2 regions of the Sporomusa intestinalis genome follow, and region 1 is predicted to be linked to the other one. Evidence: riboswitches for the same ligand, from Rfam matches in the RefSeq annotation. Region 1 holds a riboswitch; the other holds the start of a gene.
The links. A riboswitch is a leader RNA that binds a small molecule or an ion and turns the genes downstream of it on or off. The one in region 1 is predicted to bind molybdenum cofactor.

Region 1 (15,490 bases):
GGCAAATGGTAATAGCTGGATCATTGATATTCATCCGGCCCCGGGATTATTTGTCACCAATGCTTTTTTTCAGCTGCTGGAACCGGTCACAAGAACCTATGCTATTACGCAAACCGGGCTATGGCTTTGCTCGTGGGACAGCGGTGATGCTACGATTATTGAGATAGGTAAAAAGGCCAGAAAATTGTGTCAGGGAATCCATTTAGTGGTAAATAGAGGCCAGATGATAAAAGTAATTTTCAGTGCTGCTGAGCCTATTTGGTATACCAGTGTGCTGCTATTTGATGATTTTTTGACAGGGTATCTAAAAGGCAGGCCTTTGGAAGAAGGATTTACTTCAGCCGCTGCAACCGCCTGGAAAAATCCGCAGTATAATACCCCGGACTTAGTGATGGTATTTGAGCAGATAAAATATGCCATTAGAGACGCAACGGTACCCATGCTGTACTACGAAGGCAAAATCGGTGAAATTCTGGCACTCATTATGCGTAATATCCAGCATGAGGCTTACTACAAGACCCATTTTAAGAAGCATCGCCCCGAACATTTAACCTATCAAAATTTGCAATACATCTTGCGGGTTAAGTCTGCATTGGACAAGGATATTTTAAATCCGCCAACAATAGAAGCACTTACCGCCATTGCTGAAATGGGGGCAACCAAACTGCGCCAATGTTTTAAGATATTATACAAAATGACCATTGCTCAATATGTGCGACAAGAGCAAATGAATTATGCCTTGCGCTTATTGTCTCATGACAACATGAGCATTTGTAATATTGCGGGTATCGTGGGGTATGATAGTGCCAGCCAGTTTACTGTTGCCTTTAAAAAAGTGCATGGTTTCGCACCTAGCGAAATTAGAAAATCCTTTCGGATATAAGGGGATGAATTCAGAAAAAGGGGCCGTGTTGAAACGTAAGAGTTTCCACACGGCTCCTTTCTTTTGCCCACCAGCCAGAAACCTGCTAAAAAAAGGAGGCTGTCAATAGTAACAGCCTCACGATGCGTTCAAAGACAAACGAAGGTGGGTACGCCTGCCTCAGCATTCCTCAACTAATGAAGAACCAGCTTACGCCAAAACTATATAATGCTCTGAAAGAAAGTTTTTCACCTTCCAGGAGAGCCAAATAACGTTTTTCTGGCCAGGCTCACGCAGTTTCCTCGCTCTGCCGGCGAAAATGATAGGAGAAGTAAATCCGGAACAACAGGCCGCTGCCAACTTGCTAATAACATCATCAGACTGGCCCGGGTAAAAAGCGAAATAAAATCTCCCAATTATGTATTACAAAAAGTAAATTTATATAATACAAATATAGCCTTCTATTATTTTTTTGTCAAGACATATTTTCCCTGCCGCCAAACCTTCTGCATTTAGAAACAGCGCCAAAGCTTAACAGGGTTATTGCCGCTTCTATAGCCAATCGCTATATGATCTGTGTCAAGATAAAAATGCCATTTTCTATTGACAATCGTTTGCCCGGTTCTGTAAAATAATATTATATATAGATGTATATACATCATGGTAGTTTTTGCAATAAATAATATATTTTCTTGTCAGTTCACTTGTAAAACGCAAGGTTAAAGATAGGAGAAAATAATAGATGGCTGCCAAAATACGGTTGGATATTGTTACTCCTGACCGCATGGTCTATTCTAAAAATGTCAGTAAGATTATTGTCGCAACGCCGGCAGGCGATTTGACCATTCTTCCCGGCCATTCCCTGGGGGTTGCCAGCCTCGAAATCAGTTCCCTCAGAATTATCAGGGACAAAAGTGAGCAGCAGCTGTTGATCGGCGGCGGCTTCCTGGAAGTACGCAAGAATAAACTCATGGTCTTAGCCACTTATGTGGAAACCCAGGCGGAAATTGACAGCAAACGCGCTAAAGCAGCCAGAACCCAAAAAGAATTGAAGTTACACGGCGGTATTGCGCTTACCCGCCGGGCCCGCATCCGCACCTATCATGCAGCTCCGCGCGTTACGTCTTCCCGGACGCAAGAACAGCAAAATAAAAAATAATTTTCAGCCGACATTTACGCAGTTACCTTTCCCTGCTATTAAACCGGGGAGAGGTGGCTGCTCTTTTTGCCCATTAGCACTGTCCTTCAAACACGAAATGCAAGCTCCTGTACTCTTGCAGCCAGGCCGGTCAGTCCTTCAATAGCTTTACTTATCTCATAGCTGGCAGCTTTCTGCTGTGCACTGATTTTATCAACCTCGTCTATTTCTTTTTCAATCTGTGTTATTTCCCCGCGCATGCTTGCTAAAATTTCCTTGATCTCCTTAACAGATACCTGGCTGTTAACAGACAACTTCCGAATCTCCTGCGCCACCACCGAGAATCCCCGCCCTTGCTCTCCCGCTCTCGCCGCTTCAATGCTCGCATTTAGCCCCAGTAAATTTGTATTTGCTGCTATGTCCCGAATGAACATAAGGATAGCGTCCGACTTGCCAATATGTTGCACCATAGATTGACCTGTGGTCCCGAGCAGTTCTAATCTCCTGTTAAGTAAGGCCGCATTAGCTGCCAGTTCCTGGCTGGATGCCGCCACCTGCTCAGACGCTGCGGCGATGGTTTGCGCAACATCATGCAGAATCTCCTGCGTTTCTAAACTGCACGCCAGGCCAATTGCACCGACAATTTCACGGTCTTCATTAATGACAGGCGCACTAATACTCCGGAACGGAAAGCCCCACACGTCTTTTGCCACCACAATATCCTGCGTAATTCTACTGCTTATGGCTTCCCACATACCATCGCCTTTGTTCACAGCTTTACCGACCGGAGACTCATGCTGCATCTTTCTGCCTGGACTATAGTATAAAAAGGTGTTTCTGTCAGATATAACGGCCATGGCGTCAAACGGCAGCACCGTTTGCATGATAGGTATGCATAAAATGAGTGATTCTAGTGTTTTATCCATAATCGATACTTCCCCCTTTTGCTCTACTTCCTCTTTCTTATGCCTCTATTTATAAGCAATAAACGTGCCAAAGCAATATTGGCCGGCGCCGGCAGAGCAAAATACGGAAAAACGAAGAGCATCCCCTATAGCAGGATGCTCTTTAGTATTGGCTGCTTGTAGCTAACGATCTCGTTACAGGCCTGATGACAAACAACGATTAACTGCCTGCTTGCCATAACAATTATATCGTTGCAGATCGTGGGAGCTGTTCATTTCTTTTCCACCTGTTAGGGCTGCATTGGAACCGGAAAAACCCTTAACAAAAAACGGAATTGCCGGATTTGAATGCTTGCGATTCCAAGCAATCATTACATCAAAGAAGCGTTGCGGATAAGTAAGTTCAATAACGCAAATTTCAGGGCCGGCGACTTCACGGACAGGTCCGGGAACTACCATCACTCCCAAACCGGCTTCAACCATAAACAACAATGAAGCTAAGTCCTGACTGTGGTTAGCTACATGGGGAGTAAAGCCGCTTTCGCCACATATTCGATAAGTTAAATCATGCAGCAGGCAATCTGCTTGCTGATTGAACATGACGAACGGTTCATTAGCAAGCTCTGCTATATCAATTTTCTCCTGTTTGGCCAATGAGTGCTGGCGGTTAACGGCTACGCAGAATACATCGCTTAACAACCGCTGACCAACAAGATCAGGAAAACTATGTAATTGATACGACAGGGTAAAGCCAACATCTAATGCGCCCCGCATCAGTGCTTCATTCATCTTTAGCCAATTGTATTGATACAGTGTAATATGAATATCAGCGTATTTTTGATGAAAGCCTCTGATTGCTTGGGGCAGTATCGCTTTCTCAATGCCGCCCAAAAAACCTATTTTCAAAAATCCGGAAATTCCTTTAACAGCTTGCTCCATCTTACTTGCTATTTCATTAGACACAGCCAGCAGAGCATACGCCTCTTCTAATAAGACTTTTCCCGCCCAGGTTAGCTCCAGCGGGCGTTTATTCCGGATTATCAGTTGTACGTTCAGTTTCTTTTCCAATTCTGAAATTTGCTGGCTTATGGCCGATTGCGTAACACCGGCCTGCGCAGCAGCATCGGTAAAATTCAAGCATTCTGCCACCGAAATAAAGTACTTCAATTTTTGAATATCCATCCTTTTGCCCTCACCCGCCTCTCCTGCGCACCATGTTTTGCTAAGACAAGAGAAGAGATACACTTTCTGATAATGAAAAAAATAAACCAAGCCTTCTATGTTTAGAAAGGACTTGGCAATAATTTAAGTCAACATAGGCAGCCCAAACCAGACGCGTAAGCTGCGCTGACCTTTTCTTGCACTCCTTTCCAATAGGGAAGCATAGCAGTTTCCCACTATACCGATCGGCCGGCTACCATGCCAAAACGGGTTAGGTAGATCGGCTAAGGAGTAGTAGCTAATTCAATTTTTCGCAGCATGATGCGGCCATGACAAAACAAGGCAACCTCTGATTACAACTATCTTAATACATCTGCCAAGCACTGTCAATCACTATTGCTAACATAATCAAACATAAACGATTTAGTGGTTAAAGTTAATTAGGCATCAGTACATTTGCGTTTTATTGTTGCCGCTAAATCAAAGGACCCGGAAGTTGTCTGCGCTGCCTGCCGGAAGTATACGGCATAACCAGCGGGAGTGAAAAAAAAACGTCCCTGGTGCTGCTGTACCGCAGTAGCACCAGGGGCGTCCGCCCCTAGACTTTCCAGCCGGAGAGGGATGGAGCTTACATTATTTTTTTTGGTTTTGTCTCATTTGCCCCACCGTGCAGATAAGACCGAGAATCAGCATTAAGCCGCAAAGATAGGAAGCAACACCAAGGTCGACACTCATTTCCCTTCCCCCTTTTTACCATTTTTTCCCCGGATTGGCGAACCGCCAGGCGCCATAAAGGATAAAAGCGATTATCAGCGTTAATATTAGCTCTTGCATAAATAATTGTACAACCCACATATTTCTTTCCTCCCAATGCAGTTATTTCAGGTTAGGATGATCTGCGGCAGCATAAGCAACAGCCGCGGTATTGGTCCGGCGAAGCATCCCGGGTTCGCCGGGAAGAGCGGCAAACAAGATAACGCCTAACACAATGGAGCATAAAGTCACAGGGTACATATTCAAGGCCCATGGACCGGATGCCCAGGCCGGGGTGGCAAAGGTCCACCAAAAGTTTACAATATAGGTAACAATAACGGTTATCCAGGCAGCGGGCTTACTGGTCTTCCAAATTAGGCCAAACAGAAAGATCAGGAACAGCGGGATGCCAAAAGAAAAGGCCCACAGGAAAACAGGAAATAAAATAGGGGCAATCATGGCGGGAACAGCTGCCAGCAGGCCACACAGCAGAATCATCGGCCGCATCAGCTTAAGCCTGGTGCTGTCAGACATTGCCGGGTTACAAGCACCTTTGAGAATATCGTTAACAAATACGGTTGCGTTCCCCATAATAATAGCACTGCCTGTCGACAATACAGATGTCAGTAAGCTAACCATTAGCAAGGCATAAACCCACTGCGGCATCGTTTTCAGGGCGACTTCCATGACTATCAGCTTAGGGCCTATAGCAGCAAACGCCGGAATGGCCATACCGCACAGCGCTATAACAACCCACGGAAAACAAGTAAGAACATTAGTCAAGCTGCAAATCCAGAAGCCTTTCCGGCAGTCTTCATCTGTTCTTGCCGATAAGAGCGGTATATACATCCCCTGAGCAACGCCACCTGCACAGATATGCAATACAGCTACCGGTATTATGACCTGAAATAATGTTTCCGGTGAGAAATTAAATAAATCAAATTTCCATAATTGATCGACTTGCGCATAGGTGGCGAGTATACCTTCCCAGCCGCCAACATTAGCAGCAAGCCACGTTCCCAGGAAAAACAAGGCAAGATAGGAGCCGACCGTCATTACTATGACGTTGATCGTACTTATCCATACCAATTCCAATACCCCGCCAAAGATAATGTACCCAATCATTAACAGAAAAGCCAGGATAATACACCAGGGCTGATACGGGAGTACTCCGGCACATAAACCGTAAATAGCGCCGGCTGTAGCCAGCGTTTCAGCCATAGCAATCGCGGTCCAGGTACTAATCTGTATACTGCAATGTAAAAAACGCATCTTGTGCCCATAGAGAAGTCCCATAGCCTCAGGAATTGTTTCCACTTTTAAGTTGCGCACCCACGGTCCGGTCCAGAACATCATAATCGGGATAAAGGCGCCGCCGACAATGATCGGCCACCAAAGTACTGCCGCTCCCATTACCGAGGACGACTCCCATAATGACATGGTATGTCCGGAGCCATGCGGGATAAGCGCTAAAGCTAAAGTAACCAACCCCCAGGTTAGCGACTGTCCCCCCATTGAAAAATCAACCATGTTCTTGATGCGGCTATGGAGAAAATAATTCGCCAAGCCGATTAAAATGACAAAATACAAAATAGCAATGATTAACGGTCCCCACATAGTAACAACCTCCTCCTTTTTGGCAATATATTACCTGCATATTCATCATTATTTTTTTATTTATCCCCTCCCCACGCCAGCACCGGCCAGTCATACTGCTCTCCCTGCCTGGCGCCTTCCCTCCGGCCTTAAAATTGCTGTTTAAAATATGCGAATATTCATTTTTTATTGCAATTCATGTGCCAAGCTAAAAATCCCGTTTTAGCAGTAATTTTCTTACATTCTGCAATCTATCGATGATTTTTTTCATCGCAAATATATAAGTTGATTTAATTTTTCCATAAACATTACTAATATTAGGCGAAATATTCTGATGCTGTTATTCATCATACGATGCCTTCTGCCATCTGTTGTGGCTTCTGATTTCTCCATGGTGTAATCATTATAAAAAAAAGCGGCAAACTGGTTGAACCACCGGTTTGCCTGACAATATTTCATCAAAAAGGGGTTATCGCGCCGGGAAATTAGCGGAATACTACAGCAAATCTCCTTACAAAATTATAAAGTAACTCTGCTCTTGCCCACCAGTAACTAGTAAGTCCTCCGGCGTGTTAAGATTGTGGATATCGCCTCTAATTCGCCGCTAAACCTTAAATCCTGTTCATTACCTGCAGCATTTTTACCTTAGAATAGAATTGAAATACGCTGATCCCATAATGCCGCCTCCTGTGCAAAAGCTCCTTACAGGCCGGGGAAAACCGCTGTTGACTGTTCATCAATGGTGCCTACCAATACGGCGGAAACTTTCTGGCCGGCCCAAAGCGGACCGCTGTTAGCAGGTACGTCAATTAAAGCATTGCACATAATCATAGATTTTAATATGCCATTACTCTGTTCCCCTGTCAGTTTTATATAATTTTTTTCATTTTGCCGGTAAAGCCTGCCCCGCAAAAATCTCCGTTGCGGGCTTTGCTTATGAAACGTATCAGCAAATACTGCCGAAATACGCAAAGGCAGCTGACCCGCAAGCCCCATCATTTTTTTTAATAATGGCACAACGATTAAGTCAAAAGTTATCAGGGCTGCAGCAGGATTTCCCGAAAGGGCAATAATCAGTTTATTGTTTTTTTCAGCTGCAATAATAGGTGCTCCTGGTTTCATATCGACTTTCCAAAAAATAATATTTGCTTCCAGTTGCTTCAGAGCATGTAAAACCACGTCATAATCACCGACAGAAGCTCCGCCTGTGGTAATTACTATATCGGACACCATCATGGCTTGAGAAATCCGCTCAGTAGTAACCGCCTGCTTATCAGCGACAATCCCAAAAGCAATCGGTTCCGTACCTAACTTTAGGCAAAGCGCCCGCAAACTATGTAAATTACTATTATAGATTTTTCCCGGCTGCAGTTCTTGCGCCGGGTCTAACAGCTCATCTCCGGTGCTAAGAATAGCTACCCGTACTTTATTAAATACCGGCACTTTGCCTAATCCAATCCCAGCGCATAAACCAATCAGCGACGGGCTTAGCAACTGATTTTTATAAGCAACGGTTTCGCCTTTTTTTATATCCTCTCCCGCCTGAATAATATTGCTGCCGCCGTTTAAGCTAGCCCGGATTGTTATATAGTCCCCGTTTCTGTCTACGTCCTCATATTTAACAATCACATCAGCGCCAGCCGGCAAAGGCGCACCAGTCATTACTTTGCTTGCGGTACCTGCGGTTACTTTCTTCGCCGGGAGATATCCCGCCCGGATCTCCTCAATCACCCTAAGTCTGACAGGCCCCAGTTGGGCAACCTTTTCCGTATCTTTTGCCAGCAGGGCATATCCGTCTAATGGCGATTTGGCAAATGGCGGCAAATCCTGATTTGCCTGTATATCTTGACTTAAGACACGGCCTGTGGCGTCGAATAAAGACACATAACCTGCTTTTACAGGCTTAGCCAGCGCCAAAAGCAAATTCTGAGCTTCTTCCAGAGAAATATTTGTCTTCACCTTTTTCCCTCCTATCACGATTAATACTATGCGCCGGTGCCAAATGAACAGGCCGGATACTGGCAGACATCACATTCCAGACATAAGCCTCCCATCCCCAATGTAATGATATGAGATCTTGTAATCACCTGCTTTGTCAGTACAAGCGGCAGCAGGAGATCGAAAATGGTAGTCTGATGATACATGACACAACCGGGAAGTCCTAATATCGGTACGGTCCCCAAATAAGCCACCATCAGCATCGCCCCTGGTAAAACAGGTGCGCCGTAAGTTACTATTTCAGCCCCGGCTTTTTTAATTCCACTTGGTGTTACATCGTCAGGATCAACCGACATCCCACCGGTAGTCAGGATAAGCTCTGCCCCATCGGCAAGTAAGGTTTTAACAGCATTGGCTATTAATTCTGCCTTGTCCGGAACAGTAATATGCTGTATTACTTTGCAATCATATCTTTCTGCTTTCCTTCTGACAACCGGCGTAAATTTATCTTCTATGCGGCCATGATAAACCTCGCTCCCGGTAGTAATAATACCGACCCTAAAGGGATGAAATGGTTGTATGGATATTACCGCCCGGCCATTGGCGATAGTATCCACAAGCTCCAGTTTCCGTTCAGCAATGACTAAGGGAACAACCCGGACACCGGCTATTTTATTCCCTGTTTTTACCGGTCTGTGATTATTGCGGGTAGCAACTGCTATTTCCTCCACCGAATTAATTTGCCGCAAAATCTGCTCGTCGATCATGCAGATTCCATCATACTCAGCCGTCATGGTGACCTTACCTTCACTAGGCTCGGAAAGAAGAATTCCTTCGCCGCTTATCGTCCGGGCAATGCGTAGTCCTGCATCATTTTCATGGACGAAGCCCTCTTTGCATTCCCAGACAAAGATATGCTCCTTGCCTAGCTTTAACAGTTCGGGAATGTCCCGGGCCGTAATGATGTGACCCTTTTTGAATGCCTGCCCCTTAAATTCTCCGGGCACGATTTTGGTAATATCGTGGCACAATATACAGCCAACAGCATCTTCCACTCTCGTTTTCTGCATATACTTCATCTCCCTCAGGGTTCATTATCCGAGCAAATTCCTTTTACGTCGGCAATTATTTTTTTTATAAGCAACTTACAGTTAACCATAAGTTGACTCATATCTGCTGTGGATATCTTATCAATATGAATACCTGCCACAACCGTTACCCTGCAATTTGTTGCCGCCGCTATTTTCCTCGCCGCCTTCCGGGCTAACCCATCCTCTTTGTGGCCGGTTACACACAGGACAGAAACACTGGCAGAAACCTGCGAGGAGTCAGCAAGGCTGGGGCGCGGTATCCCCAGAGCCACGGCCCCGATGTGATAGGCAGTGCCGCCGCCAATGACTACCACTACATCGGTTCCGCAAATACAGACTGCTGCTTCCACTTTGTGAACCCCTGTGCCCCAGCTTACCCTGCGCATTTCGATCTGACTGCTACTCTCGTTCACGCATTTTTACTCCTTTCCAGGGAGCGAACTCTGCAAAAGCAATATCAAACAGCAGCATAATCTTCCCCATAAGGTGATTAACCATATCTTGAATCGAGCCTGGGTTATTGTAAAAAGTCAACATCGGCGGAAGAATGATGCAGCCCTGTAGAGCAGCCTTGGACATATTCTCCAGGTGAATTAAACTTAATGGCAGTTCTCGGGGTACCAGCACCACCCGGCGCCGTTCTTTAAGGCAAACATCGGCCGCCCGCAGCAAAAGATTGTCCGTAAAACCTGTAACAATACCGGACAATGACTTCATACTGCAAGGAATGACGACCATTCCATCTGTTTTAAATGACCCACTGGCAATTGGTGCCGCAAGATTATTAATATCATGCTGATAGTCCGCCCAAACGGCGATATCCTGAAACCGCATATCGGTCTCATATTCAAAGGTTTTTTTCGCGCCATCAGTAACAACCAAATGAGTTTCACAATCTGGCTGCGCTGCCAGTGCCTTCAGTAAACTCACGCCCAAAATTACACCGCTGGCGCCGGTGATGCCAACAATTATTTTCATGTATCTGTGCCCCCTAGAGTATAACTAAAGAGATGCCAGGGTCTCTGGCCGGCAGGCCCGGCCAAATTTACCGGCGCACGGGGTGCGTATACCAGGCGACCCCGACCGGGTCGGGGCCGCCTAGCCTGCTGCTAACAGAAAAGCCCAATTTTCAGCATACAGGTCTGATGCAGCTAATTTATGTTGCTACCTTTTTTTGAATAACTCCGGCGCATAACGGCTGGGGTCCACCTCCATAAAATTCGCCCTGTGGAAATGGTCCTTTAGGGAAAAAGGTACTGTACAATCAAAAATTACCTTGCAAGAAATGCCACGATCACGGATCAGGGGATTATAGTCGGCAGTCTGGGAAGGGTCTAACGGATGACAACGTACGCCGGGTATAAAAACTGTGTCAATATCACCTTGATAACGGGTATTTAGAGCCCACAGAACATCATTGCTGTCAAAGGGGTCCACATCCTCATCGACTAAAATTACATGTTTTAGCTCCGAGAAGGCCGAGAAGGCCAATAACCCAGCTTGTCTTTGCCGGCCTTCATCACTGGGCATGCTCTTTTTGAATTGCAGCACCGCCATATATTTGCCCCCACCGGCCGAATGGGCATAAACATTCACCAGACGGCCTGGCATGGCCTTTTCCACCATCTGCAATATACTTGCCTCGGTCGGTATGCCGGCCATAGTTACATGCTCTTCACTTGGCCCGATGCAAGTTTGCATAATGGGATTACAGCGGTGAGTAACTGCTTTTACTTTGATCACCGGCAGTTCCGGTGCCGCCGGCCCTGAATAACCGGGGAATTCCGGCATAGCTTTGCCGGTATTACTGTGGAAATCTTCGCGCATGCGTACTCCCGGCAGCAACTCGCCTTCAATAACATATTCCGCATTAGCAATGGCCCGTTCGTTAATCGTTAAGCAGGGGACCATCTCTACGGCTTGTTGCCTTATGGCTCCGGCCACACTTAATTCATCAAAGCCAAGCGGGGTCGTCGGCGGTTCAAAACATGACCCCACCGCAATAGCCGGGTCTACGCCGATACTGATTGAAATCGGCAGCGGCTTGCCGGCAGCTTCGGCTGTTTTAAAAAAAGAACCTATATGGCGCGCTCCGGGGGTTATCCACATCGACATTTCGTCCTTGCTTTGTAAGCACAAGCGGTGTATGGTGACATCTGATTCACCTGTTGCGGGATCTGAGGCATAACACATACCCAGGGTAATATAGGGACCTGCGTCTTCTGCGGTATTGGTTGGCGCAGGAATCAATTTTCTAATATCGAAACCGGGTTCTGTTGCATAATGGACAATTTCCTGACACAGGGCCCGCTCGCGGGGAATGGTTACAGGCGCGATCGGCTCTTTAACGGCCTCATTTAAAAGAAAGCCAAGATGCTCCGGCTTGGTACCAAGCAGTAAGGCTACTCTTTCCCGACTGGCCAAAATCCCGGTGACCACTTTTGCCCCTGCGTGCCCTTTTATGTTATTAAAGGACATTGCCGGTCCAATTCGCGTGGGCCGCTGCACCGTCCCGCCGGCGCCCACATGGCGATAAACCCCGGCTAGTTCTGCCTGGGGATCTACTGGTTCGTCGGTCTCAATTAATTGTCCCGGAACGGCCCTTAAGAGGTCCAGGGCGGAACGCAAATCAGTTATTTTTGCATTGGTATTTGCAGACATCATACACCCTCCCCTAAAAATCGCGGCAACGGTATCCGCGGCCAGCACGCCAGGTTATTAAATGCCCCGCCGGCAAACCGCTTTACCGCCTCGCGGTTGCAAAAAGTTCACCCAATCTCGGATAACATAAGTTAGGCTTTGTATATCCACAATACAGTCAATACTATTTTGCTAACCCGTTATCCATTGCCGAATTTATATCTTTTTGGAAAAAATCAGTGGTAAAACTAACTACTATGGCGCTAAAGACGGGAAACAGGGCAAAAAACATCAGATTATAGCCCACAGGCAGGTTCATGGCTAACAGCATGCCGCCGATCAGCGGGCCGGCCGTACCGCCAACACGGCCCAGGCCATAGCCCCAGGTGGTACCTGTGGCCCGGAAAGAAGTTGGGTAGGACTGGGCGATGTAGGAACCGGCCACGCCGGACAGACCGTGCTGGGTCGATCCGGTCAGGAACAAGCATACTGCCAGCAGGTAGGGATTTGGCAAAAAACCGATTAGCGAGACAAGCACGGCTAACGTAACCAAGCCGATTTGCAGCGACTTCTTACCGCCAATAGTATCCTGCATCCAGCCAAACAGGGGGATACCCAGTAAGAACCCAAGATTCCAGGTCATTGTAAAGAATAAGCTGGTATTTATGCTCCACCCCAGCATGGTCATAAGTTTAGGCAGCCACATCAAAACCCCATAGATGAATATGTAGTTGCTCATCATCATCAGCCAGAACAGAATGGTATTTTTGCCGTAGCCGGCTGAGAATAAACTGGCCAGACTGGCTTTACCGGTATCCTTCATATCCAGCTGATAATCATCTGCCGGCGTAGCCTTGAACGTCGGTTCAACTTTTTCTAAAATCCGGCCAATTTCCTCCTGTCTCCCTTTCTTCTTAAGAAAGGCTAATGATTCAGGCAAAGAATACTGCGCTACAAGCAGCAGCACCATAACAGCAGTAAGAAGGAACATCGGTCGCCAGCCATAGGAAGAAATAATCGCCATCCCCACCAGAGCAGCGATCACTGTACCTGAAGCCATACCGGAAGTAACCCAGACAGTTACACGGCTGCGAATTGGCTTCGGCGAAAACTCTGAGGCATAGGCCACTGCCAGCGGAAAAACACCAGCCAGGGCGAAGCCGCCCAGGAAACGGTAGACGGCAAACTCGGTCAAAGTGGAAACAAAACCGCACAATACGGTGAATACGATATACATAGCCGTGCCGATCATAATTGCCAGCTTCTTGCCAATCTTATCGGCTAAAGGGCCGAAAAACAAGGAACCGAAAATCATGCCAAACATGCCCCAGCTGCCGAGCATACCGATTTGAGCAGGGCCAATATTCCAATCCTTCATTAAGGAGGGAATAATCAGGCCAAAAATGTTAATATCGATACCATCACAAATTGTGGTAATCATACAAATACCAATAATTTTCTGGAAAAATCGATTAAATTTAGCCTTATCAATTATTTCACTTATCAATATTGGACGCATTTCTTACTCCCCTTTAATCTTAAATCTGTTTTGCTCCGCATCCCTGGCAGTACCCAGTGTCTTGGCCATTTTGGCCGTCATCAAACGAAAAAGATAATGTGGTCAAGACACTAGTTTAAAACCTAATTCTGCCGTGGCAAGAATTAGATAAACGCAATAATTTTTCTAATTATTCGGTATATTTAGGTTGTGCCCGCTCACTTCGCAAACCCCCCAGACTTAGACAACCACTGCTACGGCGTCGCCTGTTTTTATGACCCCGCCGCGGAGAACAACCGCAAAAATCCCTTCTGTGGGCATGATACAATCGCCGGCCTGATAATAGATGGCACAACGGTTATGACATTTTTTACCGATCTGGCTTACTGCCAGAACCGCTTCACCTATGCGGAGACGAGTTCCCAGCGGTAAAGCCGGCAAATTTAAATTAACGGTTGTAATGTTTTCTGCGAAATCACCGGGATTTACCAGGAGACCCGCCTGCCGCATTTTTTCTATACTTTCTAATGCCAGTAAGCTTATCTGCCTGTGGGCAAATCCGGCGTGCGCATCACCCTCTAAACCTAAACCCTCTAGTAGGCGGGCCGAACTAACATTTTTTTTGCGCTCCCCCTTGTTAAGGCTGGTGGATACGGCGACTACCCTGCTTTCCAAATCCATGTCCCTTCCCTTCGGCTTTATTTTTTTGGTTCATCCCCCAATTTGCGACATTCGCCGTTTAAAATCCGGATAGCCACTGGCGCGGCAAAGGGAATGGCCCTGCGGTTTGGCCTTGACGGCCTCATGAAATAACATAGCCAATTCCCTGTCACTGGCCCCACTGCGTAAAGGCGTTTTAACATCCACCTCCCGGTTGGCTAACAGGCAGGGTCTAAGCATACCATCAGCAGTCAGTCGCAAACGATTGCACTCGCCGCAAAAATGGTCGGACAGGGGTGTAATAAAGCCGAATGTGCCTCTGGTCCTGGGGAATTGGTAATATTTCGCCGGTCCGTTGCCCTTAATATTGCCTGCCGGCCCCAATGCCTGGCTACCAGCAACCGTACTTAATAATTTTTTCACAGTAGCCGTATCTGACCCGCTGCCAATACCGTTGCCGCCAATGGGCATATATTCGATAAACCGAACCGCTATGGGATGGCGATAAACCAGTTGATTAAAATAGGCTAAGTCGGTTTCTTGCAAGGCATCGGTCATCACTACATTAAGCTTTACCGGATGCAGTTCTGCCTGCAAAGCACTTTCAATCCCCCGCAGCGTGTCTTCCAGCCGCCCGCAGGTCGTGATTCGGGAAAAGCTGGCCGGATTGACAGTATCAAGACTGATATTGACGCGATGCAGGCCGGCGGCTTTTAAAGCCTGCGCCAGCGGCGGCAGCAAACTGCCGTTGGTGGTCAGAGATATATCATCGATAATGCCTATTTCCTTAATGCTGCGAACGAAATCCACAAGGCCGGCCCTTACCAGCGGCTCTCCGCCAGTAAGCCGTATTTTGGTGATTCCTTCGCGGCCAAAGACCGTAATTAACCGCAATAGCTCTTCATAAGTAAGAATTTCCTTGTGCTCCAGCCACTGGGCCCCTTGGGGAGGCATGCAGTATACACAGCGAAAATTACAACGATCGGTAACAGAAATCCGCAGATAGTTCACAACGTGCTGATAATGGCCCGGCATACCTGTCCTCCTCTCCCGATATAAGTAAGCGAAATTAGCAAACGGTAATCTGATTTCGGATTTCTTTCGGCATGAATCCTAATTGGCGTCTGACTCATGGTCTACCAGCAGCATGTATCTCCCTGCTCTGATAGACCATTTATCATAGCCGAACCTCTATTCAGCCCCTGGTCCGGGGGCGGGCTGCATCAGGGGTTCAGATAAAAGGTTCCT
Region 2 (15,490 bases), 1.0 Mb from region 1:
CCAATAGTTACATCGCAAAGTTCCAAAACAGATTTCCTCCTCCTGGTTAATTACGTAATTACAGCCGGAATTTCATTAATAAATTCGCCCTGGCGCAATAATTCCCTGATGACAGCCAGCTGACGGTCCATCTGTTCCAGCCGGGCCAGGTTCTTTCTTTCTGCCGGTGTTGTTGCGATAATCTGGCTGATACCCCCGTTTTTTATTACCAGCCGTTTATCTCCCATTAACGCCAGGATCGGATCATGGGTAGCCATAAGCACAATCTTCTCTTTGTCAACAAGCAGCTGCAAGGCTTGCTTACGGTCAATCCCGGCGTTCTCAATCTCGTCAATCAGGATGATCGGCGATGCGCTTAAGTAGGCTGTATCAGCAATCATAAGCGCCCGGGACTGGCCTCCGCTCAGTGAAGTAACAGGTGTGTCCGGCTGAAAAGGTTCACCTGCCAGTCCGTTGGCCTTATCAATGATATGCTGGATAATGTCCCGGTCCTGTTCAACCATTCTGCTCTCGGCATGCATGCCGACAAACTCACAGACTGTCAGATCCATGATGAAATTCATGTTTTGCGACAGCTGCGCCACCAGCTTATGTTCAACCGCAAATCTTCTGGTCAAATCCGGCACTTGTCCATTAAGCAGAATTTGGCGTTTTGTCGGCGTATCCCGCTGCGCTACCCATTCGATATCGGCCAGCAGCCTGCTTTTACCCGAACCGGTTGGACCAACGATACAGATTATTTCACCGGCCCGGATCGTTAAATCAAAGTTTTCCTGGTTACCGTTTTTATCAACGCCACCACAAATGGTTACCGTTTCGATCGCTTTTTCTTTCGTTTTCAATTTTTCCATTTGCACCATAAAGGCGTTAAACTGCGTTTTGAGTTCCTCATAGCCGACTCCCGCATCCTGGAGCTGTTCCTCCGTGAGGTTCGCAAAATACGCTTGCACCGTCTGACCGCCATCCCCTTTTCCCGCCGGCAAAGCCGCAAAGAAATCAAGTGCATGGGGATAATCACGCAATAGCTGCCGCATAGATAAAGCCGCTAACTTGTCCCACATAACCATCCGCCTTTCTGCACATTGCTTTACAACAAATCCATCTTGCGCACATTGCCCATTTGAAAATCCACACCCACGCGCGTTTGCCCCAGACAGTAGGAGCAAACGGCAGCAGGCATAGAAAAGCGCAGGCTGCAACCGCTAAGCGAATCCCATTGGGCTGCCGTTTTAAATAAACGGCTCACCTCCTGTGCGCCCTGACCGGTAATACCGTTAACATAAACAATAGCTGCGCCCGGATTGGCCTGCTTGACGCGGAAGGCAAATACCTCCCGCTCCGCCTGCGAAACAATATCGCCTTTGGTGATTACGACAATATCGGCCAATTTAAGCATAGGGCCAATTTTACGGGGCGTATTGACACCGCTAAGATTATCGATAATACACACGGCCATTACGCCGCGGATATGAGGCGAACAGCGATTGCACAAACCGGCACTTTCGGTTATCAACATATCCAGGTTCAGCTTTTTCCCCCACTCCAGGCAATCCTGGATATTTGTCACAAAAAAATGATCAGGGCATAAGTTGCCCGATAAGCCGGTCCTGACAAGAATATTGTTTTTTTCATATAGTTTCTGATCCTCGGCTGAGAGACAATCAAATTTGATCACACCGGTTTTTACCCCGTCCCCCTGCAAGGCTTTAATAATATTAAGAATCACTGATGTTTTGCCGGCCGAAGGCGGTCCGGCCACTGTGATTAGCTGCATACTAATTCCTATCTCCCATCAACTAAACTAACTGCAAACTATGGCTCCCCGCAAAGGCTTTCTTATTTAAAATGTAACACAAAATCATAAAAATAACCACAATTTAAAGCAATATGTAAATCAATCAGTGTTTGCATTCTTTATTTATTTGCAATATAATATTAACTATAATGAACATAAGCAAATTAGGCATTAGTTTTAATTTTGTTTTTGTTAGCTTATGTTTGCAAAGATTATAAGAACGGGACATTCTGTTTATATTTTATAATAACTCAATTCGGCGGCTAAATCAATTTTGGCCTGCTGCCAACAACTGCCGGATTGGCTAAGCCCGTTGCTTACTGCAATAATGTAAATATATATTGCTCCTTAGCCGATTTGCCTAACCCTTTCATGGCATGGCGCTCGGCCGACCGGTATAGCGGGAAACCGCTATGCTTCCCGTTTTTCTTTGGAAAGGATGCATTATTTTGAGGCGGCGCAATCGGTGCGTCTGTTTTGTGTTCAAAGAAACCGCCGCCGGACAATAATTGCCAGGCCTTCTCCAAGGGAAGATCTGGCAATTATTTTATCGCAAAGGTTGGTGCTGTTTATGGATACCTCAGCTTTCACGCTGACAATTGATGACATCACAGTGGATACACTCCCACTTTTCATTCAGCTTGCAGCCGATACGGCTTCAGCATATAAGGAAGTCGACCTGCTCTATGAGACAGACAAAATCCGTTTCCACAACGCCGCCGCCCGCTCGCCTTATGCTAAACATACCCTGTTTACGACCGGCGGCATCGACCGGCAAATTTATGCCGCCAAATATTCAGGGCTCCTGCTGGCAGCGATAGAAGACGGTCAGAACTCGCCCTTGTTCAAAAAGGTAATTGCGATTATGACCAAGCGCTGGCATGGATTATACTGCCATATCAGGGATTGTGAAACCCTTGATTTAGCCGGGGTAATCAAACCGCATTATTATTCCAAGCCGGTAAAAGACAGCTACAAACACAATCTGCTGACAGGGGCAGCCACTCGCTATATCCGCTCCTTTATCACCTTATACCCTTCCATTGACCTGCCGCTGCAAGCCACTTTGAAGTTTTCCCTGTTTATAGCCTGTGTTGCCGGCCGGCCGGTCACAGTATCGGATCCGGAACTGCTTTCCATCATTCAAACAATTAGCAGTAATTTAGACAATACCCAGGAAATCAATTTATTAAAAAGCAGGCTAAATAAATCAGCAGTCAAAAAGATGGCCCGTTATCTAAAAAATGTGATTTATCAAAAAATATATCATAATTATCTTGATCCCTGGCAGGATGACCGCCTGTTGGAAGGCTTGGCCCATTGTAATGCCTATCTCTCATCAGAAGAGGGTATTTCGCTGTTGTCACCGACCCTGATCGCCCAGATCAAGGAACGGGATGTAGAGCTCCTCTGCCGCCTGTATATTGTGAAAATGGCGGCTGAAACCTTTCGCGCCGGTCAGGTAAAAAAGAGTAAAGAAGAAATGGAATTGGACTGTGCCGAATTCGTCATGTTCGGTTTAAACCTGCTGGACTTTGTAAGAGAATATAAAAAAGCCAAAAAGTATTATTTTGAGCATAATGCCGCTTATCTGCATGCCGAAGTGGCTAATCTAAAAAACCAGCTTAGTGATAACGAGTTGGAAATCCGGCGGCTGAAAGCAGCGTTAGCAGCAAAAAACAAATTGCTTGCGGCCAAAGAAGAAGAAATTAACAACCTGGCGGTCAAACAGGAATTTGTCCTGAATTCAATGGCCAAGGAGCAAAAGCTGGTGAAACCCAGCACTCAGCCGCAGAATGGACGCAGCGGTAAGGTCAGCAGCATCAGGTCTCTACCAGCCGGCAACCTAACAGCAATATCTGATCAGTTGCCGGATTCCGAGGCCGCGGTAAAACTGCTGGCCCCGGTGCAGGCCCTGGTTATTGGCGGCACCGACAGCTGGCAGACAAAATTAAAAGCCAAGCTGCCTCATTTTACCTATCTCGCCGGTGATGATGCCGGTTTTGATGACGCCCTGATTCTTCATGCCGATATTGTTTTTGCCAATGTGCGCTGTAAATTTAGTCATGGCTGCTTTTATAAGTTGATCAAGCTGGTCCGCCAGCAGGGTAAGCAGCTGGTGTTCCTGTCTAAAACAAACATTCCCCTTACCATCCGGCAAATGGCAAATGCTGCCGTCAAGCCGGCTCCTGTCAACAATAGCCCGGAATACAGCGAGATCGACTGGGCAGTCGAATTGTGATTTGCCAAAAATTACAAGTATTTAATGCAATATCTACAGACATAATAAAGAAACTACCAATCAGGGTAGTTTTTTTATTATGAGCCGGCAGCGCCGCTTCTATCATACCAGCCTGCCAAGCCAACTAACATAACCAAATCAGAACTCACATAATTGTTATCATATTACTAGTTTTTCGTCGTATTTAAGAGCTATACTTCGGTATGGTTATATATATTAGTATTTTAGCTAAAAATCGATAAATACTGCGATATTTATTGATTTTCATTATTTAATATGCTATATTGTTGCTAAGTAATTACCAAATAAAGGAGTTGCAGCTTATGAAAATCAGTGGCAGAAACAAACTGGAGGCCACCGTAAAAGAAGTGGTAAAAGGTGCCGTCATGGCGAAAGTTGTCATGGATTATAAAGGCAGTGAACTGGTAGCAGCAATTACGGTCGACTCAGTGGAAGATTTGAATCTGGCTCCGGGGGACAAGGTTACGGCACTGGTTAAAGCCACCGAGATGATGGTGCTTAAATAGGGATGCAGAACGATAAAGAACGATAAAGAAAACACGGCTTGCGCCGAGCCTTTGGCGAAAGCGGAAGCCGATGCTGCCCTTATCCTGGGAAAGTTAACCTTTCTAGCAGGATAAAAAGCGGCTTGCCTTAGGCTGGCTGTTTTTTTTTGCCCTTCAGGCCGCATAAATCCGATTACTAAAAGGAAAAGCACTCCAGGCATGATACCCGGAGTACTGCAAGACATTTTTCTATTTATCAGCTTTATCAGCTTTGGCAGCTTCTTCCTTTTTCTCGTGCAGATTGGCGGACAATGGGCGAAAGGGGGTTACTGTCGAGATGGCGTGCTTATAAACAAGTTGCTGTTTACCGTCGTTTTCAATAATTACGGTGAAATTATCAAAACCCCTTACGGCTCCCCGCAGTTGAAACCCGTTAACCAGATATATAATTACCGGCACGTTTTCTTTTCGTACTTGATTTAAAAAACTGTCTTGCAGATTAATGACTTTATTAGTCAAATGAAACCCCTCCGTATTCATGTTCTACTCACTCACATCTATTTTACCTTAGACCAAACGTTCCTGCAACATGATTGTAAATTGTTTCCAACGTTTTATCGTAATTATTGCGGTCACCTACATCAAACCAGGTTATATACGGCATTTGCCGATAAAAAGTCATCTGCCGTTTGGCAAAATTGCGGGTCGCTTTTTTCACTTTATTGACAGCAAGCGGCAAATCCCCGCCCTCAGCCAGATACTCAACAATTTCTTTGTAGCCAATCCCCTGCATAGCCTGACAGCTGGCCGTGACTCCCTGGCCGAGAAGTCTCCTTACCTCTGCGACCAGCCCTTGCTGCAGCATGCGGTCGACCCGTTGATTAATCCGCTCATATAAGGCGGCGCGCTCCATCGTCAGGCCAATGACAACCGCATCATACAGGAGCTGATTCGGCGCGTTCTTAGCCTGAGAAACCGTCTCGCCACTCAGGGTATGCACCTCCAGCGCCCGGATTACCCGCCGCTGATCATTGGGATGAAGCCTGGCTGCAGTTTCGGGCTGTACCTGTGCCAGCAGGGTATGCAGATACTGATTACCGAATTGCGCTGCCAAACCAAGCAATTTTTGCCTCAGTCCCTCGTCGCTTGGCGCCTGGTTAAAACGATAGCCCTCAAGTAAGGCCCTGACATACAGTCCGGTGCCGCCGGCTAAAATCGGAATAAGTCCGTCATGATTGAGCTCGGTAATTAATGTTTGCGCATAATGCTGAAAATCAACGACATTAAACTCTTCCCAGGGGTCCAGGATATCAATCAGATGGTGGACAACCCCGCTGCGCTCGCTGCTGTCGGGTTTGGCAGCGCCGACATCCAGCCCCCGGTATACAAGCATGGAATCGCCGGAGATGATTTGTGTCTGCAGCCGTTTGGCCAGGTCAATGCTTATTTGCGTTTTTCCCACAGCCGTGGGGCCAATAATAACAATTAAACGCTCCATGGCTGGCCTCCATTGCTGGTCTGTGACCGGCAGTCAATGATCCCGTATTGTACACGGCTGTATTTGCCGCCCACCGTTGTCACTAACCCCAGACGGGCAAACTCGCCACTCCCGGCTGCCTCTTTTACCACTACCTTTTGCCTGGCAACCCGGCAAGCCTGTTGAATGGCCGCCGGCGTAAGCGGGTTTCTATTGGCAAGTGTCCTGATCGGGTTTACATTGGAACTTTTGTAGAGGGGATTGCGAAACATGGGATCAAAGTAAACAATGTCGAAACTGTCATCAGCCAGGGCAGCAAGGTATTGATCATAGGCAGCGTTTTTCACCTGTATCCGGCGTAAAGAATCGGTAATATCAACGTCAGAATCAACGCTAAAGTGCTGCAGGCCGTAGCCGGTTACCAGGGCAATTGCCGGCGAGCTTTCCAGTCCGGTCACCGCCCCGGCCGCCCCGGCCACATAACTGGCAACAATGGCATCTGTCGCCAGGCCTAAGGTACAGTCAAGCACAGACATCCCGGCCCGGAGCCCCATGGCATTCACCATATGGTCATGTTTTCCATTTATTAAGTTTTTTATGCGCAACTCAGCCATACTTATATGAAAAAAGTACTCACCGGCGGCAGTATGGATGACAGGCCCCTTGGCGGCAGCCACAATTACATCACAGTCCCCGTATTTTTCCTTAAGCACGGCCAGGGAATACCGCTCCCGGGGGACAAACGGCACGCCCAGCCGGGCGGCTATATCCCGCGCCAGCTGGACGACAGCGGGTGTCGGCTTTTGCGCTGTTGTGACGATTAAACTCATAGAATCCCCTTATGTCCGTTTAAACATTTTTGCCAGCTCCTCCGGCCCAAATCTCACAATTGTCGGCCGGCCATGGGGGCAGGTGTAGGGCAACTCAGTTGTATACAGTTCGCTGATTAAGGCCTGAATCTGCCGCATAGTAAGCGTATCCCCCGCCTTGATGGCGCTGCGGCAGGCTGCCATCTGCAAATAAGCATGGCGCAGTTCCTGCGCAGTGGGCTGATGCAGTTCGTTTATCAGCTTTAAAATCTGCCGTATTACCGGCTCGGCATCAGCCAGGGGAATATCTACAGGCATCTCGCTTAACCGCATAGTATCCGCGCCGGCCTGTTCCAGCGTAAACCCCAGCTGATAAAAAATCTCCCGGTTCTCGGCTATCATATCACAATCACCGGCGGTAAATTCCAGGAATGGCGTTACTAACAGCTGCTGCGCCGGCACCCGGCCTTTGGACCGGCTCATACGGTCATAAAGTATGCGTTCGTGCGCGGCATGCTGATCAACAATGTACAGGCCGTCCGGCCCCTGGGCTACAATATAGCAGGCCTCAACCTGGCCCAAAGGGTACAGAGGCGAGGCTGCCTGCGGCCTGTCAGCAGCCTCGTCTCTTACGATTAGCTGTTCCTCCTGCTTAATCGCTTGTCTGACCTCGGCCAGGGTGGCACTCTCCTCGTGCCATAAAGCCGGCGCCCATTGCCGGGTGCTGCCGGCCCCGGCGGCCGGCCCCGGTCCGCCTGTCCGGCTGCTGTAACCGGCATATGGCGGCTCGGCCATACCGCCGGTCCCATTTTGCGGGCTAAGGGCCGGGGGCGGGTTAAAGGGAACGGTTGCAGCCGCCTGATTCTGCGCGGCCGGCAGGACCAGACTGGAGGAGACCGCCTTATATAATGCCCTGTATATCTTTTGGTCATCACTGAACTTAACCTCTTTTTTTTGCGGATGCACATTGACATCAATAGCTTCTACCGGGATATGGAGGGCAAGCACAGCCAGCGGATAGCCATTTTTCGGCAATAGGGAAAAATAGGCATTATCCAGTGCTTTGGCCAGCATACGGCTGTTTACCACCCGTTTGTTAACCATAAAGGTTTGCCACTGACGGGTGCTTTTCAGCAGGGCCGGTTTGGCTACATAGCCGGACACAGCAATGCCGTCCTGGCTATAGTCCACCGCAATCAGCTCCGGTACAACCTTGTGCCCGTAAATATCGGCAATCGTATCTGCCAGCCGCCCATTGCCGCCGGTAGACAGAATCAGGCGCTGATTGCTGATCAATTTGAAGGCAATCTGCGGATGCGACAGCGACAGCTTGGTGACTATATCGCTGATATGACCGCTTTCAGCCGCAGGGGATTTCAGGAATTTGCGGCGGGCCGGGGTATTGAAAAATAAATCGGCAACAACCACTGTGGTGCCGGGACCGGCCCCCGCTTCGCGGACATCCACGGGAACGCCCCCATGAATTTCAACATAGCTCGCCAGGGGTTCATCAGGCAAACGGGTTGTCAGGGTAAATTGGGACACGGCCGCAATACTGGGTAATGCCTCGCCGCGAAAGCCCAGGGAATAAATGGCCGTTAAATCCTCAGCTGTGCGGATTTTACTGGTGGCATGACGTTTTACAGCCAGTTGGGCATCCTCATGGCTCATCCCTTTGCCATCATCGGTAACACGGATGAAGCGGGTGCCGCCATCGGTAATTTCAATGTCAATATGCCTGCTGCCGGCGTCAATTGCGTTTTCAACAAGCTCTTTAATCACCGCGGCCGGCCGCTCAACCACTTCACCGGCAGCAATCTTATTGGCCGTATTTTCATCTAATACACGGATTACCTGCTCACTCATATGCTGCCGCTTTCCTCTCTGGCTTTATTTTGTAATTTATACAAGGTATTGAGGGCCTCCAGGGGGGTCAGGGTCATTACATCAAGCGCCAGGATTTCATCGGCAATACCTGAGCCAAACAGGGATATCGCAGCCGCAGGCTGCGCTTTGCCTGCTGCCGGCGGCGCAGGTTCATAAACAGCCCCGCCCTGGCCCTTGGCCTGCTCCAGCTCCTGCAAAACCTGCTGGGCCCGCTCAATAATGCGTTTCGGCAGCCCGGCCAGCTGGGCAACATGAATGCCATAGCTTTTATCCGCCCCGCCCGGTACGATCCGGCGCAAAAAAACAATATCATTGCCCCGCTCTTTAACCGCTACCGAAAAATTTTTAATTACTTTGCTGTATTCGGCCAGCTCGGTAAGCTCATGGTAGTGAGTGGCGAATAATGTTTTCGCCTTCACCCTGTCTTTTATGTATTCGACAACCGCCCTGGCAATGCTCATGCCGTCAAAGGTGCTGGTCCCCCGGCCGATTTCATCCAGGATAATTAAGCTGTTGGCTGTGGCAAATTTAATGATTTGGGCGGCTTCCGTCATTTCGACCATAAAGGTGCTTTGCCCTGTCGCCAGGTCATCACTGGCCCCAACCCGGGTAAAAATCCGGTCAACAGGCCCGATTGACGCTGCCCGCGCCGGAATAAAGCTGCCGGTCTGAGCCATAATGGTCAGCAGGGCTACCTGCCGCATATAGGTTGACTTACCGGCCATGTTGGGACCGGTAATAATCATGATTTCACTGTCGCGGTGGTTTAAACAGGTATCATTAGGTACAAACATCTCACCGGTTAACAGCCGCTCCACCACCGGATGGCGGCCATCTTTAATGATAATCTCCTTTTTCTGATTCAGCTCGGGCCGGGTATAGCCATAGCGGGCGGCAACCTCGCTCAGGGACATAATTACATCCAGCTGGGCAATGTGCCTTGCCGTCTGTTGAATTTCACTGATGCGTTCCTTTATATAGTCCCTGATGCCGGCAAACAACTGGTATTCGATATTTACAATTTTCTCCTGCGCCCCAAGCACTTTCGTCTCAAAGTCTTTTAGTTCCGGCATTATGTAGCGTTCAGCATTAACCAGGGTCTGCTTGCGGATATAATAAGCCGGTACGGCACCGGTATTGGCATGGGTTACTTCAATATAATAGCCAAAAACCTTATTATAGCCGATTTTAAGGGATTTAATCCCTGTCGTTTCCCGCTCCCGCATTTCCAGGTCCTGAATCCATTGCTTACTGTCTCTGGCAATCGTCCTCAACTCATCCAGCTCCAGGTCGTACCCGCTTCTGATAATGCCCCCGTCGCGGACACCAAACGGCGGATTATCGACAATCGCCGCCGCAATCATGTTGGCTACATCCGCATGGCTTCTAATCTCACTGCCGATACCGGTTAACAGGCCGGACTGGCACTGCTGCAAGGCCAGTTTTATGGCCGGCAGCACAGCCAGCGAGGTTCGCAGCGCCGTCAAATCCCGGGCATTGGCACTGCCGACCTCAATCCTGGTCAAAATGCGCTCAAAATCATAGATATCGCTGAGCAGTTCTTTTACTTCATCAAGCACAGCCCGTTTATCAAGCAAATCGCTGATTGCATCCTGGCGTTTAGCGATGGCGACAGGGTTTAGCAGGGGGAACTCCAGCCATTTCCTGAGCAGCCGGCTGCCCATGGCGGTTTTGGTAAAATCCAGAACCGCCAGCAAAGTTCCCTTGCGCCCGCCGTCGCGCATATTGCGGGTAATTTCCAAATTACGCAGGGTGGAGGCATCCAGCAGCAGAAAATCCTGCGTATTGATGGCGGCCAGTTTATTGATATGAGAAAGGTCGCTTTTGAGGGTATAATGCAAATAATACAGCAGATAACCGATGGCGGTCTGCACCGCCGGGCTGGCCGGGAGCGTTCCGCCGTCAAAGTGCTGTCCGGGCAGCGCTGATGCCACGGTAAGGTCGGCGTTAGTCAGGGTGGTCACCGCACAGGCCGGCACTCTTTGGGCCAGAAAACTGCTAATGCCGGCAAGGCCTTCCAGCTTGCCTGCCAGAACTAATTCCGCCGGCAGCAGGCGGTACAACTGGTCGCAAACAAGATTAGCCCGGGAACTGCCGGTAAAAACGGCCCATACAAACTCCCCTGTTGATATATCGGCGGCTGTCAAACATAATTCATCTGCTTCCTCATACAGCAGCGCCAGATAATTATTGGCTTTGTCAGGCAGCGCGGTTTCGGCCAGAACCGTACCGGGGGTAATAATTTTGACAACTTCCCGCCTGACAATGCCTTTGGCCTGTTTGGGATCCTCCACCTGTTCACAAATAGCCACTTTAAAGCCTTTGTTGATTAATTTGGCGATATAGTTGTCAGCGGCATGATAGGGTACACCGCACATGGGGACCCGGGTATTTTGGCCGCCCTCCCGCGAAGTCAGGGTAATCTCCAGTTCGCGGGCCGCTACCTCGGCATCTTCAAAAAACATCTCATAAAAATCGCCTAACCGGAAAAACAAGATCTCATTGCTGTGCCTGCTCTTTACTTCCCGGTATTGCTCTAACATCGGGGTGTAGCTTATAGACATGCTGTAAATTCTCCTCTCCGCTGGAAGTTAAACCAAACAGCCTTTTAAAACCCAGGTTTGAGCGGTGTCAATTTGGACATTGACTAAATCGCCGGGTTTTTCCGCCCCGGCTTTTGCCCACAATACGATCTTATTGGTTCGGGTCCGCCCCATGAGTTTAGTTTCATCGTTTTTGCTGGGGCCTTCGACAAGTACTTCTACGCTGGTGCCGACAAGCTGTTTATTAATCTGGAGGCTAATTTCATTTTGTACCGCCATCAATTGATTAAGCCTGGCTTTTTTCTCCGCTACCGGCACCTGGTCGGGATAGCCGGCGGCCGGGGTCCCCGAACGCTGGGAATAGAGGAAAGTATAGGCGGCATCATACCTGATCGTTTTGATAAAATTCAGGGTCTCTATAACATGTTCTTCACTTTCACCGGGAAATCCTACTATTAAATCAGTTGTCACGCTGGCACCGGGCATCAGCCGGCGGATATGATTGACAAGACGCTGGTAATATTCGGTGGTGTAACCGCGGTTCATCCGTCCCAGGATGTCATTATTACCGGACTGGACAGGCAGGTGGAAATGCTCGCAAATTTTTTTGCTGTTTTTGATTGTTTCAATCACTTTATCATTCATGTCCCGCGGATGGGAGGTCATATAGCGGATCCGGGCGATTGGCTCAACCTGATCCACGGCCTGCAGCAGATCGGCAAAATCAGTAATCGCCGTCCCGCTGTCTTTGCCATAGGAGTTGACATTCTGCCCCAGCAAGGTTACTTCTTTAAAGCCCGCTGCCCCCAGTTGGCGGATCTCAGCCACAATATCCGCCAGGGGCCGGCTCCGTTCACGGCCACGGACATAAGGGACAATGCAATAGGTACAAAAATTATTGCAGCCGTACATAATCGGCACCCAGGCTGATATTTGCCCCTTGCGCACGGTAGGAACATCAGGCGCCAAACGCTCCGCCTGGTCCCATACTGCCAGTACAGGCTCCCGGCTCTGCTCTACCTGGCTAATGACTTCAATAAGCTGATGGGTGTTATGGGTACCCATCACTAAATTTACATGAGGAAATGCAGTGAGTATTTTTTCTTTATCCTTTTGGGCCAGGCAGCCGACAACGCCGATAATGACATTAGGATTGACAAGCTTGTGCCGTTTCATCTCACCAATGCGGCCATGGATTTTCTTTTCGGCGCTTTCGCGGACACAACAGGTATTGATTAAAATTAAGTCTGCCTTGTCCACCTGCTCCGTTTCCTCATAGCCAATTGTTCTTAATTGACCGGCAAGACGTTCCGAGTCATTAATATTCATCTGGCAGCCGTAGGTTTCCGTATAAAAGAGTTTAGGCGCGGCTTTATGTTTGTAATCGTTAGCTTCCATCTGTTTCAGCTCCAATTGCGGTATTGTAAAATTAATTATAGCCTAAATGCCGGACTTGTACAAATTTCTGCCATTAACGCCGGCCATAACCGCCCTGGTATTGCTGCCGCTGTGCCTGGTAACGGCAAAATATAATAGCTGCCCTACAAGAGCAGCTATATATAACGAAGTCTTCATCCTGGGGCTGAACATTTCCGCGCCCGACCACTATTTTTTCCGGGTGCTTACAACCATTTTCAGCCCTGAATAAATAGCGAACACCCCAAAAATTCGTTTAAGCTCATCTGCCGGTACATCCTGGACAAAATTAGCACTGATTAAGGCCCCGGCCACGGCCCCGGCGGCGATGTACGGCACGGCCTGATAATTAATAAGCTGAGCTTTATGAAAATGCCACACACTGACAATAGCTGTGGGAATAATAACAAGCATCGAGATCCCCTGCGCCGTATGCTGGGTTATGCCTAATATAAACACCATCATCGGTACCAGCACCACACCGCCGCCGACCCCCAGCATACCACTGAGTATACCGGCCCCAAGCCCCATAGCAAAAACAACAAGTACCTGAATCATGCCAGCACCATCCTCAGCCCGACCAGCATCAGCAAAATACCAAATAACTGCTTTAAGCGAACGGCTGGTATCTTTTTCATTACCCGGGCACCGATACTGGCGCCGCAAATACTGCCCACGATCAGATTTAGAGCCAGGGGGATATCCATATTGCCATGAAAACCATAAATCAGACTGCTGACCAAACTGGTAGGCACAACGATAGCCATAGATGTTGCCTGCGCTATATGCTGAGTAAGGCCGAAATAGGCTACCAGAATCGGCACAATAAAAATGCCGCCGCCTACGCCCAGCAAACCACTGAGAATGCCCACAAAAAAACCCACACCGGAAAACTTTACCTTCTCAGACATGCCGTCCCCCCTGTCAGTCAATTGCACTGGGGGCCAAACCCTCCTTATAACTGCGGTATTTGTCATAAATGATGCGAATGGCCGTAATAATCGCTTTTTTAGCGCTTCCCTGATAGGTTGTATCCACAATCCGGACCAGATAGTCGGGATTGGCAATTTGCTTGCCCACGAGAATAGACGAAACATGATTCCGCGCCACCGCTGTCGCCAGCGTGCAATCAGCCTGGATAATCTCGCCCGTATCTTCATTAACAAGCAGTACTACACCAATTACTTTATAGATTTCACTGGCTGTAATCCCGGTAGGCAATTTGGCATAACCGGAAAAAAGAATCTGTTTACCCTGAGTTTTTTCCACGCTTTTCCCGCCTTATCTTCAATTATTCAATACTTAGACGTTTAACTGCGATATTCACTTCCCTAACTACCATCCCTGTCATATACTCCACAATTTTTTTGATCCGCTTTTGGGCCTCATGGACAACATTCCAGATCGACTGACCATATTTTATTGTTACATCCAGCGAAATGGAGATGCCTTTTTCCCGGTCATGAGAGTTTTTAATCGTAATCTGACCAGCTTTAGTAATACTGGCGTCACTTGTCGCCACATAATCCACAAGCGCCGCAATGGCGGCATCGGAAATCAGCAGCTTGCCGTAATAACTGAAAGTCGGCCTGACAATTGATTTTTCACCAAGCTTACGTCGTTGCCGGGAGCGGGGCTTTTTAAAAAATATATCGAGCGGGTCAATCAAATAACCGGAAAAATGAGGTTTAAGCTCAATCGTGGGGACCGGAATAATATGTTTGCCTTCTTTTAAACGGCTCTCCCGCGCCTTGGCAATTTCATTTTTGGTGGCAATATCTTCAATCCGGATTATTTTGCTGATCGGCGGCAGATCAAGAACATCCACTATTTTTTCCACCATATTTTCCGATGTGCCCAAAATTAAAATGCGTTCAGGCCTTACCCTGGCAATCGCCGCTTTAACCTCAGCCGCATGATCAGGCTCCATAAAGATAGCACGTTTTACAGCTCTGATCTTACTGGGTTCCTTTTTTGCTGAATGGCCGGCAACAATCTTGCTGTCTTTAATGAGCAAGCCGTCATCAATGATTGTATCAACATTGTGCTCATGTGCCACAATCAAGGCCCGATGGCTTTTGCCTGTTCCGCTTGACCCCACCAAAGCGAAGATATCCATAGGCAGCCTCCTGGTAAAAGTATAATAGGATATAACATAAAAATAAACACCTTTGCAGGTGTTGTCAAGTAAAACTCACATTACCTTGAAGAGTATCAACCAGGACAGTCGAAATGGTAAATTCACCAATCTTCTCGGGATACCGGCCAGGTATAGCATGAAAGTCCGAACCACCTGTTATTTTTAGCTTGTATTTATTGGCGATAGCTATATATTTATCAGTCATCGCCTGATCGTGCTCAGGATGAAAAGCTTCCAGTCCCCCCACACCGGCGTTAATCATGTTAAGAACCAGGCTGTCATCACCAATTAAGCCGGGGTGGGCCAAGACAGCGATACCGCCGGCTTGTTTAATAAGTTGTATGGCCTGTTCAGGGGGCAGCTTATAATGGGGGACATAGGCCGGTCCGTTATTCGCCAGCAGGACAGCAAAAGCCTCTGTTACCGTGGTAAAGTAATTGGCGGCTACCAAAGCCTGGGCCACATGGGGCCGGCCTATAGCCATGGCCGGGCCGGCAAACTCGGCTACCTTATCATAATCGAGCAAATAGCCCAATTGATTAAGCTTTTTGACCATTTTTTTTGCCCGCAGCAACCGGTCCTCCTGGATAATGTCCAGCTGCTCCCGCAGCCGCCTATGATCAACATCGATAAAATAACCTAACATATGAACTT

Region 2: it holds a riboswitch for molybdenum cofactor, as region 1 does, so the genes downstream of both, ACZ481_RS11880 (glutathione S-transferase family protein) here and ACZ481_RS16780 (LysR family transcriptional regulator) in region 1, are expected to answer to the same signal.

Annotation. Positions count from the first base shown of each region.
Region 1 covers NZ_AP042390.1:3,549,777-3,565,266, forward strand. Annotated here, with positions in the region: gene ACZ481_RS16765 (helix-turn-helix domain-containing protein) at 1-883, shown strand, start outside; gene atpC (ATP synthase F1 subunit epsilon) at 1,605-2,021, shown strand; gene ACZ481_RS16775 (methyl-accepting chemotaxis protein) at 2,108-2,926, opposite strand; gene ACZ481_RS16780 (LysR family transcriptional regulator) at 3,101-4,087, opposite strand; molybdenum cofactor riboswitch at 4,253-4,370, opposite strand; gene ACZ481_RS16785 (sodium:solute symporter family protein) at 4,943-6,436, opposite strand; gene ACZ481_RS16790 (molybdopterin molybdotransferase MoeA) at 7,118-8,374, opposite strand; gene ACZ481_RS16795 (molybdopterin-binding protein) at 8,401-9,423, opposite strand; gene lpdD (prenylated flavin chaperone LpdD) at 9,438-9,857, opposite strand; gene ACZ481_RS16805 (UbiX family flavin prenyltransferase) at 9,844-10,422, opposite strand; gene ACZ481_RS16810 (UbiD family decarboxylase) at 10,609-12,108, opposite strand; gene ACZ481_RS16815 (MFS transporter) at 12,269-13,603, opposite strand; gene ACZ481_RS16820 (MOSC domain-containing protein) at 13,823-14,263, opposite strand; gene moaA (GTP 3',8-cyclase MoaA) at 14,294-15,277, opposite strand; gene ACZ481_RS16830 (4Fe-4S dicluster domain-containing protein) at 15,466-15,490, opposite strand, start outside.
Region 2 covers NZ_AP042390.1:2,528,834-2,544,323, reverse strand. Annotated here, with positions in the region: gene ACZ481_RS11895 (ABC transporter substrate-binding protein) at 1-26, opposite strand, end outside; gene ACZ481_RS11890 (ATP-binding cassette domain-containing protein) at 51-1,061, opposite strand; gene ACZ481_RS11885 (GTP-binding protein) at 1,088-1,774, opposite strand; molybdenum cofactor riboswitch at 2,129-2,252, shown strand; gene ACZ481_RS11880 (glutathione S-transferase family protein) at 2,235-4,037, shown strand; gene ACZ481_RS11875 (TOBE domain-containing protein) at 4,361-4,564, shown strand; gene hfq (RNA chaperone Hfq) at 4,793-5,062, opposite strand; gene miaA (tRNA (adenosine(37)-N6)-dimethylallyltransferase MiaA) at 5,106-6,041, opposite strand; gene ACZ481_RS11860 (class I SAM-dependent methyltransferase) at 6,029-6,850, opposite strand; gene mutL (DNA mismatch repair endonuclease MutL) at 6,860-8,695, opposite strand; gene mutS (DNA mismatch repair protein MutS) at 8,692-11,301, opposite strand; gene miaB (tRNA (N6-isopentenyl adenosine(37)-C2)-methylthiotransferase MiaB) at 11,329-12,678, opposite strand; gene ACZ481_RS11840 (hypothetical protein) at 12,721-12,855, opposite strand; gene ACZ481_RS11835 (sulfite exporter TauE/SafE family protein) at 12,886-13,254, opposite strand; partial or broken gene ACZ481_RS11830 (sulfite exporter TauE/SafE family protein) at 13,251-13,766, opposite strand; partial or broken gene ACZ481_RS11825 (DUF3870 domain-containing protein) at 13,672-13,965, opposite strand; gene ACZ481_RS11820 (Asp23/Gls24 family envelope stress response protein) at 13,988-14,815, opposite strand; gene ACZ481_RS11815 (PHP domain-containing protein) at 14,880-15,490, opposite strand, start outside.